DNA from 3 places in the Allobosea sp. 124 genome. Region 1 is predicted to be linked to each of the others. Evidence: riboswitches for the same ligand, from Rfam matches in the RefSeq annotation. Region 1 holds a riboswitch; each other region holds the start of a gene.
The links. Region 1 has a riboswitch for thiamine pyrophosphate ahead of C8D03_RS12450 (LuxE/PaaK family acyltransferase). Riboswitches for the same ligand answer to the same signal wherever they lie in the genome.
Positions count from the first base shown of each region.

Region 2: another riboswitch for thiamine pyrophosphate. It lies ahead of thiO (glycine oxidase ThiO); the one in region 1 lies ahead of C8D03_RS12450 (LuxE/PaaK family acyltransferase).
Region 3: another riboswitch for thiamine pyrophosphate. It lies ahead of thiC (phosphomethylpyrimidine synthase ThiC); the one in region 1 lies ahead of C8D03_RS12450 (LuxE/PaaK family acyltransferase).

Region 1 is NZ_PZZM01000001.1:2,622,216-2,625,481, reverse strand. It holds gene C8D03_RS12455 (acyl-CoA reductase) at 1-153, opposite strand, end outside; gene C8D03_RS12450 (LuxE/PaaK family acyltransferase) at 158-1,237, opposite strand; TPP riboswitch at 1,335-1,463, opposite strand; gene C8D03_RS12445 (LacI family DNA-binding transcriptional regulator) at 1,736-2,749, opposite strand; gene C8D03_RS12440 (ABC transporter permease) at 2,919-3,266, shown strand, end outside.
Region 2 is NZ_PZZM01000001.1:53,670-56,935, reverse strand. It holds tRNA gene C8D03_RS00280 (tRNA-Ser) at 153-243, shown strand; gene C8D03_RS00275 (mandelate racemase/muconate lactonizing enzyme family protein) at 426-1,544, shown strand; TPP riboswitch at 1,581-1,681, shown strand; gene thiO (glycine oxidase ThiO) at 1,731-2,759, shown strand; gene thiS (sulfur carrier protein ThiS) at 2,743-2,940, shown strand; gene C8D03_RS00260 (thiazole synthase) at 2,972-3,266, shown strand, end outside.
Region 3 is NZ_PZZM01000001.1:1,535,017-1,538,282, reverse strand. It holds gene C8D03_RS26750 (OmpA family protein) at 1-388, shown strand, start outside; gene C8D03_RS07190 (hypothetical protein) at 540-830, shown strand; gene C8D03_RS07185 (hypothetical protein) at 948-1,145, shown strand; TPP riboswitch at 1,183-1,286, shown strand; gene thiC (phosphomethylpyrimidine synthase ThiC) at 1,365-3,257, shown strand; gene C8D03_RS07175 (hydroxyethylthiazole kinase) at 3,263-3,266, shown strand, end outside.

The DNA of each region.
Region 1 (3,266 bases):
CTCCCGGATGCGAGCGGCCAAAGCGCACCCCTGCGGCTCCGTCAGCAGCGGCACGGAGACCTGCACGCTCTCGCCCCAGGCGGCGAAGTCCAGCACCCGCCACTCGACCTCCGCAGCCGAGAGTCCCGGCAGGTGCCCGGCGAACTCGGTCACGGCCTCAGCCCCTCGCCGCCTTCAGGAATTCCTCGACGGCGAGCGAGCATCCTCTGGAATCGGCGCCGTCGACCCGACCGAACAGCCTGAAGCCGCCCTCGACCATGACGCCGGCATCCTCGGTCAGGATTGCCGAGACGCAGTTGAAATGGGCGAGGTCGTGATGCACCAGCACGCCGGTCGTGCCTTCCGGCAGGTCTCGCCCCGTCACCGGGTCGACAACCCGGCTGCGGATCCAGTGCGGCCCGGACTTGACCGGCGGGCAGGCGGCATTGCCGTCGTCGTAGAACTGCGTGCTGAGCTCGGTCATCCCATACATATTGATGCAGCGGCTGCGCGGCACGCCGAGCACGGCTGAGAGCGCATCGTAGAAGGCATCGGCACCCATCTCGCGCGACTGGCCTTTGAAGCCGCCGGTGTCGAGGATGCGGCTGCCCTCGGGCAACACGAAGCGCCGCCCCTGTGCCGCCAGCGCATCGAGCAGGTGCACGAAGCTGTAGCTCGCGCCGAGCAGCGCGTAGGGCTGGCCGGCAGCTTCCGCCCGTTCCAGCGCCGCGGTCAGCCGCGGCAGATCGAGACCGTCCGCCCCGATGAATCCCGCGCTACCGGGGGCTCCGCAGTCGCGCTTCGCCAGCGAAAGATAATGCGCCAGCGACGAGTTCGGCATCGCCTGCTCGTCGGGAAACAGGATGCCCATCTCGATCCGCGCGAGACCCTGCATGAAGCGCTGGCGGAAATTCACCAGCATCGAGCGGTCATAGACGGAGAGCGTCGGATGGTAGCTGCGGCCCTTGACCCCGCCCTGCGTGGTACCGCTGGTCATGAAGATGCGTTCTGCCGCCTCCGGCGGGCAACAGCTCAGCGTCAGGTCCTTGAAGGCGGTGATCGGCACGGCGGGAATATCGCGCCAGTTCCGGACGGTCAGCGTGGTGCGGCCGCGCTGGATGGCGAAGCGGCGATAGGGCTGGTTATGCGCGAACTGATAGGCGAAGACCGCCAGCGCCATCCGCTCGAACGCGGCTTCGGATGCCTCGTCCCGGTCGATGAAGGCCAGCAGGGCCTCGATGATCTCAGCTTCGGTCACGTCCAGCCACGCCTTCCCGCCAGCCACACGACCAGGCGGGATGCCTTGCATGGGACCGAAAATCCGACCAGCGGCGCGAGCTTGGAAACGGGGCGGCTTTCCGCCCGATGTCCCGCATCCCTACGCCGGTATGAACCGGATCAGGTTCGGAGGGTCACCGCGTTGCCCGGATTGATCCGGACCGGCGGAATCTCAGCCTCCTAGCGAGGCCCCCCTGGGAACAGCCGGAAGCATGACGGCGCGCTCGCGGCGATGTCAAGGACGCTGCCCGGTCCGGCAAGCCGACGACGCCATCGCACGTCGCACGACCCGGCCGGCAGAAGCTGCCTTCAGGACACGCCGAGCGTTGCCTCGCAGAACATCAACGAGAAAGAGAATCCGGCTGGACATGCGAAGCGGGAACCTCGTCCTCCCGATGCCGCCACAGCTTTTATGGGTGCATCGGATCGCTCCTGCTGGCACGCCCGGCTCCCTTCGGGCGCTTTTAGCATCGCATCGCTACACGGCGCCGACAGCCTGAGACGACCGCCTGATCACCAGCTCCACCGGCAGCATCGTCTCGGCATCGACTCGGTCGCCCTGCACGAGCGCCATCAACGTCCTGGCCGCGAGATGACCGATGCGGCCCGTCGGCACATGGACCGTCGTCAGCGAGGGCGAGACATGTGCCGACATATCCAGGCCGTCGATGCCGACGACGCTGAGGTCGCGCGGGACCGTCATGCCGCGCGCATGCGCCTCTTCGAGGCAGCCGATCGCGAACAGGTCGATGCCGCCGATCAACGCCGTCGGCTTGTCCTCCAGCTCCAGCAGCATGGCGCAGCCGGCCCGCCCTCCGGCGAGGGTCAGTGCCTGCTCGACGACCAATGGGTCGGGCAAGGACAGTCCCGCTTCCGTCAGGGCGGCGCGCGCGCCGGCCAGCCGGGCCCTCTGGCGGTCGTTGAACTGCAGATGGCCGGTGATCATGCCGATGCGCCGATGCCCGAGCCTGATCAGATGCTCCGCCGCGAGGCGTCCGGCGAGGGCATTGTCGATCGTGATCGCGGTGAAATGACCGTCGCCGCACCAGGTGAGCACGACAGGAAGCCCCGACGCGTCGAGCAAGGCCGTCGTCTCCGGCGCACGCTCGGCCCCCACCAGCATGAGCCCGTCCACGCCGCGGCCGAGCAGCGCCCGGACGGCCTGCGTCTCGGCTGCAGGACTTGCTTCATGCGAGGCCACGAGCAGCAGATAGCCCGCCTGCGCCAATGTCGCCTGCATCGCTTGCAGGGCTCGCGCAAAGATGGCGCTGTCCAGTGTCGGAACGATCGCACCGATCGTCATCGACCGCCCCGAGGCCAGGGCCCGCGCCGCGCCATCAGGCAGATAGCCCAGACGCTGCGCACTGGCCCTGACCTTCGCCAGCGTGTCAGGCGAGAGCAGGTCCGGCTGCGCGATCGCCCGCGAGACGGTCGCGGGCGAAACGCCGGCATCGCGCGCAACGTCGCTCAGCTTGACGCGCCCTCCGCTCACCCTCGACCTCCCTGAAATTTATTTCATCCAAAATAAGACGAATACAACACCATCTGCAAGGAAAATGGACATCGATCAGCAAATCGATAGAGAGATTGACATCCATCGCACGATCTGAAAACCTACGATGAAAGCGCTTTCACTCAAGAAGAGCGCATTGAGGAACGCCATGATCGGAAGACGGCGATGGGTCAGCCTTGGCTCGGTAGCGGCTGCGCTGCTGCTGTGGTTCATGCTGACGACCGCAACGGGCATCGTCTCTCCCGGCCGCTTCCCCTCGCCTGTCGACTTCTGGCAGTCGTTGAGCCAGATCGCGACGCGCGGCTATGCCGGCGGCGGGCTCGCCGGCCACGCGCTTCAGAGCGTCAAGCTGGTCGTGATGGGCTTCCTCGTGGCGATCGCCACCGGCGTGCCGCTCGGCCTCTGGATGGGGTGGGACCGGCGGGCCGAGGCCGCGATCAATCCGATCTTCCTGATCATCCGCCCGATCCCGCCGCTGGCCTGGATCCCGCTCGCC
Region 2 (3,266 bases), 2.6 Mb from region 1:
GTGGCGCTCGGGCTGTCCAGTCGCTTTGACGGCTTTGCGACAGCACCTGCGCCGCCATCGCGCCGCGGCCGGGAGGCGGATGCGGAAACACGCGGGAATGTCCATTCGACGGCTTGTCAAAGCGAGCGGCAATCGGGCATAGAGCGTCTAACGGAGACGTGGCCGAGAGGCTGAAGGCACTCGTTTGCTAAATGAGCATACCCCACAAGGGTATCGAGGGTTCGAATCCCTCCGTCTCCGCCACTTCCCTGATTGATCGTTTCGAACCACCAGAAGCGCCGCGCCCGCCATCTGCCCTTGCCGCGCATTGGGCTTTGCCAGCCGTCCTCCATCGCCGTTGAAGCGGCCGGCATCCTGTGGTCGAACTCTTGGCAACACGCCGTCGCAGCCAATTCACGCGGCGAGCGGAGGCCGGGAGGACCATTATGCGCATCGCCAGTATCGAACCCTTCATCCTGCATATCCCCGTCACGGGCGGGTCGATCTCCGATTCGACGCACCGCATCAGCCATTGGGGCGTGGTCGGCACGAAGATCGTCACTGAGGACGGGCTGGAAGGCTATGGCTTCACTGGCACCCATGCCGATCTGCCCTCCGACCGGCTGATCACCGCCTGCATCCGCGACTGCTACGCCCCGCTGCTGATCGGCGAGGATGCGGCCGAGACGAATCGGCTCTGGCTCAAGCTCGCCCGTCACCCGGCGCTGCAATGGGTCGGCCGCGCCGGCATCACCCAGCTCGCTCTTGCGGCCGTCGATGTCGCGCTCTGGGATCTCAAGGCAAAGCAGGCCGGCGTGCCGCTCTGGCATCTGCTCGGCGGCGCCAGCAAGCCCCGGCTCGAAGCCTACAACACCGATATCGGCTGGCTCTCGATTCCCAAGGACCAACTCGTCGACTGCTGCCGCAAGGCGGTCGAACGCGACGGCTTCCACCGCATCAAGGTCAAGGTCGGCTACGCCGACCCCGGCATCGATATCGGCCGGCTCGAGGCGGTGCGGCAGGCGGTCGGCTCCCATGTCACCCTCGCCATCGACGGCAACGGCAAATGGGACCTGCCGACCTGCAAGCGCTTCTGCGCCCGCGCCGAGCCGCTCGACATCTTCTGGTTCGAGGAGCCGCTCTGGTATGACGATGTCGGCTCGCATGCGGCGCTCGCCCGCTCGACCTCGATCCCCGTCGCGCTTGGCGAGCAGCTCTATTCGCTCGACGCCTTCCGCGCCTTCATCGCGGCCGATGCGATCCATTTCGTCCAGCCCGATGTGACCCGGCTCGGCGGCATCACCGAATACATCCAGGTCGCGGACCTGGCGCTTGCCAGCCGCCTGCCGGTCGCGCCCCATGCCGGCGAGATGAGTCAGGTCCATGTCCATCTCGCCTATTGGCATCAGGCGACGCCGGTCCTCGAATACATTCCCTGGATCAAGGACGCCTTCGAGGAGCCGGCCGATGTCGTCGATGGCTGTTTCCTGAAGCCCCAGAAGCCCGGCGCGGGCACGACGCCGACCGCGGAGGCCATCGCACGCTTCGCCAGGCCGCTGGCCTGACGGCTTGCCCCGTCGGGCTCGGGGCCCTAAACTGCCACTCATCCGTTGGGGTGCCGCGAGGCTGAGAGGTGCTGATGCACCAACCCATCGAACCTGATCCGGGTAATGCCGGCGAAGGGAACGGTCATCGGCTCGTCGCTCGCCTCGTCACGCCATGACCGTTGCCTTCCCGGGAAGGGGAACGGCATGGCGAAGACGCATCCACGTCTGGACAGACCCGTCCATGTCGGCATCGTCGGTGCGGGCGTCGTCGGCCTCGCCTGCGCGGTGGAACTGCTCGGCAGGGGCGCCACGGTCGAGATGCATGAGCGCGGCGCCTTCGCGGGCGAGCGGGCCTGCTCCTGGCATGCGGGCGGCATGCTCGCGCCGTGGTGCGAGGGCGAGAGCGCCGAGGAACCCGTGATCCGCCTGGGCCAGGAAGCCGCAGCGTGGTGGGCGCGCCATGTCGGCGGTGTCGTCCGCAACGGCACGCTCGTGCTGGCGCCGAGCCGCGACCGCAGCGAGCTCAGGCGTTTCGGGCAGCGCACCTCCCATTTCGTCGAGCTGGACGGGGAGGGGATCGCGGCGCTCGAACCCGATCTCGCCGGGCGCTTCGGCAAGGGGCTGTTCTTCGACGGCGAGGCGCATCTCGATCCGCGCCTGGCACTCGCCGGCCTGGCCGACAAGGTCAGGGCGCTGGGCGGTCGCATCCATTTCGGCAGCGAGGTGGCGGCCGGCGACATCGCCGCCGAAACCGTGCTCGACTGCCGCGGCCTTTCGGCTCGCGATGCTTTGTCCGATCTGCGCGGCGTCAAGGGCGAGATGCTGCTGCTGAAGAGCCGCGACATTGCGCTGTCGCGCCCGGTCCGGCTGCTGCATCCGCGTATTCCGCTCTATGTTGTCCCGCGCGCCGACGGGCTCTTCATGGTCGGCGCGACCATGATCGAAAGCGGTGAGCGCGGCCGCATCTCGGCCCGCTCGATGCTGGAACTGCTCGGCGCGGGCTATGCGCTGCATCCCGCCTTCGGCGAGGCCGAGCTGGTCGAGATCGGCGTCGATGCCCGCCCGGCCTTTCCCGACAACCTGCCGCGGCTGACGCGCCGGGGCCGGGTGCTCCATGTCAACGGGTTCTACCGCCACGGCTTCCTCCTCAGCCCCGCCATGGCGCGGCTGGCGGCCGAGGCCGTGCTCGATCCAGCCGCCATTCCGGAGATGTTGCATGACGCTGCTGCTTAACGGGCAACCCCGGGAGATAGCCGCCGCGACGCTGGCGGAGGCGCTGGCCGAACTCGGCTACGCCGGCAAGGTCGTCGCCACGGCGGTGAACGGCGATTTCGTCGCGGCCCGCCAGCGCGAGGCGCTCAGGCTGGCCGAGGGCGACCGTATCGAGGTTCTCGCACCGATGCAGGGCGGCTGAAATGCAGGGGGCTGAGATGCAAAGGTCCGAGATGAACGACTTCTATGGTTTCGAACCGAAGAACCGGCTCTTCCTCGGCACGGCGCGTTATCCTTCGCCGGCGATCCTCGCCGAGGCGGTCAGGCTGTCCGGCGTCGAAGTCGTCACCGTCTCGCTGCGCCGCGAGGCGGGCGAGGGCGGTGCCGGCCAGGCCTTCTGGTCGCTGATCCGCGAACTCGGCGTCCGGGTACTGCCCAACACCGCCGGCTGCCATAGCGTCAAAGAGGCGGTGACCACGGCGCATATGGCACGCGAGGTCTTCGGCACGAACTGGATCAAGCTCGAGG
Region 3 (3,266 bases), 1.1 Mb from region 1:
TCTGCGGGCGCGGATGCGCAGCGTCGACATCGACACGGTGACCTTCGAGACCGCCTCCTGGGATGTGGCGCCCGGTCAGGCCCAGCGGCTCTCGGTGATCGCGGAGTCGATCCGCAAGGCGCTGCAGCGCTCGCCTAACGAGGTCTTCCTCGTCGAGGGCCACACCGACGCCGTCGGCCCCGACATCGACAACCTGTCGCTGTCTGACCGCCGGGCCCAGTCGGTCGCCGAGATTCTGACCAAGGATTTCGGCGTGCCGCCGGAGAACCTGACGACGCAGGGCTATGGCGAGCAGTATCTCAAGGTCGCGACGCAGGAGGCGGAGCGTCAGAACCGCCGCGTCACGCTCCGTCGCATCACGCCGCTGCTGGCAGGGCAGGGCGGCTGATCGCGGAGAATCCCGAAGACATCGGAAAAAGGCCGCCGGAAGGCGGCCTTTTTGATGCGCATGTGGGAACCCGAACGCCATGCTCGCCGTTTGGCGTAAAACAGGCTCCTTCAGGGCCAGGGCCAGGGGCGGGGGCACAGGGAGCATTGCGATGCGCGCTCGGATCACTCTGATCGGCGGCCTTCTGATGGTCGCGGTTTTCGTCCCTTCAGTCATGGCGCAGCCGGCCCAGCCGGAGGCGTCGTCGCAGCCGGGTGCCCGTCAGCGGGCCCCGGGCGTCCCGCTGGCGCCGCAGCCGTCGGTGGTCGATGCCGACATCGTCGCGCGGGAACGCGCGGCCGATCCCGGGCGCTCCGGTCACCGCCAGCAGGCCCAGGTCGCGCCGCGCGCGGATCGCGATCTGCCCATGCCGCGCCCGGTGCGTTCGATCATCGCGCCCTGATCTGCGGCTCCGGCAGACGCAGGGACAAGGCAGGCTTGGGCAAGGCAGGTTTTGCCGGTCTTGATTCACCATCGCTCAAGCTTCGGCGTCTATGGCTGGGGCAGGAGGCGCATATCCATGAGTGATTCCCTTGCCATCGCGCAAAGCTTCGCAGCGATGCAGGCCAGCTCCACGCAGCAGGCCCTGCAGACGGAAATGCTGCGCCAGCAGGCTGCATCGGACCAGGCCGTCGTCACCTTGCTTCAGCAGGGTGTTGACCAGATGCAGGCCACCCTCCCGGCCGGGCAGGGACAGTCCGTCGATATCAGCGCCTGAGACGGTTGCGCGAATCCGTCCGCCCGCCTAACCTCGCGATCGTTCCGAGGGGTGCTCGCAAGAGCTGAGATGGCCGCAAGGCCGAACCCATCGAACCTGATCCGGGTCATACCGGCGGAGGGACTGGAACGCGGCATGGTCACAACCATGCCCGCATCACAGCGCTTGAACCGCTTCGACGCCGGATCTCCTGACCCTTTGACCAAGGCGGAGATCCCCATGAACACCCATATCACCCCACCGAAACGCAGTGCCGAAGCCGCCCGCAAGTTCGGCGCGCCGACCGGCGTTACCACCGGGCCAATCATCGGCTCGCGCAAAATCTACGTGCCGACACCCGAGGACGCCTCGATCCAGGTGCCGTTTCGCGAGGTGCAGCTCACCACCGACACCGAACCGGCCGTGCGCATCTACGATCCCTCGGGTCCCTTCACCGAGACGGATGCGGCGGTCGACCTGAATGCCGGCCTGCCCCAGATCAGGCGCGACTGGCTCAGCCGTCGAGGCTTCGAGACCGTGCCGGGCCGCGCGGTGACGGCGGCCGACAACGGCAACATCTCGCCGGACCAGATGGTCCCGGCATGCCCGGCTGAGCGCCCGGTGCTGACCGCGCGCAATGGCCAGATGGCGACGCAGTACGAATTCGCCAGGGCCGGCATCGTCACGCCCGAGATGATCTATGTCGCGCATCGCGAGAACCTTGGTCGCGCCGCGATGCTGGAGGGTGCCCGCGAGCGCCATGCCGACGGCGAGAGCTTCGGTGCCAGCGTGCCGGACTTCGTGACACCCGAATTCGTCCGCTCGGAGATCGCGCGCGGGCGGGCCATCATCCCGGCCAACATCAACCATCCCGAGCTGGAGCCGATGGCGATCGGCCGCAACTTCCTGGTCAAGATCAACGCCAATATCGGCAATTCGGCCGTGACATCGGGCGCGGCCGAAGAGGTCGAGAAGCTGGTCTGGGCGATCCGCTGGGGCGCCGACACCGTCATGGACCTCTCGACCGGCCGCAACATCCACAACATCCGCTCCTGGATTCTGCGCAACTCGCCGGTGCCGATCGGCACCGTGCCGATCTATCAGGCGCTGGAAAAGGTCGGTGGCGATCCTGTGAAGCTCGACTGGGAGGTGTTCAAGGACACGCTGATCGAACAGGCCGAGCAGGGCGTCGACTATTTCACCATCCATGCCGGCGTCAGGCTGCCTTACGTTCCGCTCACCGCTTCGCGCGTGACCGGCATCGTCTCGCGCGGCGGCTCGATCATGGCGCGCTGGTGCCTGGCTCATCACAAGGAGAGCTTCCTCTACGAGCGCTTCGACGAGATCTGCGAGATCATGCGGAAATACGACGTCTCGTTCTCGCTCGGCGACGGTCTGCGTCCGGGCTCGATCGCCGATGCCAATGATCGCGCCCAGTTCGCCGAGCTGGAGACCTTGGGGGAGCTCACCACCATCGCCTGGGAAAAAGGCTGCCAGGTCATGATCGAGGGCCCCGGCCATGTGCCGATGCACAAGATCAAGGAGAACATGGACAAGCAGCTCCGCGAATGCGGCGAGGCGCCGTTCTACACGCTCGGACCGCTGACGACCGACATCGCGCCGGGCTACGACCACATCACCTCCGGCATCGGGGCGGCGATGATCGGCTGGTATGGCTGCGCCATGCTCTGCTACGTCACGCCGAAGGAGCATCTCGGCCTGCCGAACCGCGACGACGTCAAGACCGGCGTCATCACCTACCGCATCGCGGCGCATGCCGCCGACCTCGCCAAGGGCCATCCGGCGGCGAAGATCAGGGACGACGCGGTCTCCCGCGCGCGCTTCGATTTCCGTTGGGAGGACCAGTTCAACCTGGCGCTCGACCCCGACACGGCGCGCAGCTACCACGACGAAACCCTCCCGAAGGACGCCCATAAGGTCGCGCATTTCTGCTCGATGTGCGGGCCGAAATTCTGCTCGATGAAGATCACGCAGGATCTGCGGGCCGAGGTATTGGCGATGAGCGACAACGAGCGCGCCAGTCTCGAAGCGATGGCATCCGAAGGCATGGCGGCCAAGTCGCAGGAATTCCTCGACAAGGGCGGCAGCCTCTATCTACCTGCCGCGCAATGAGCATTATGA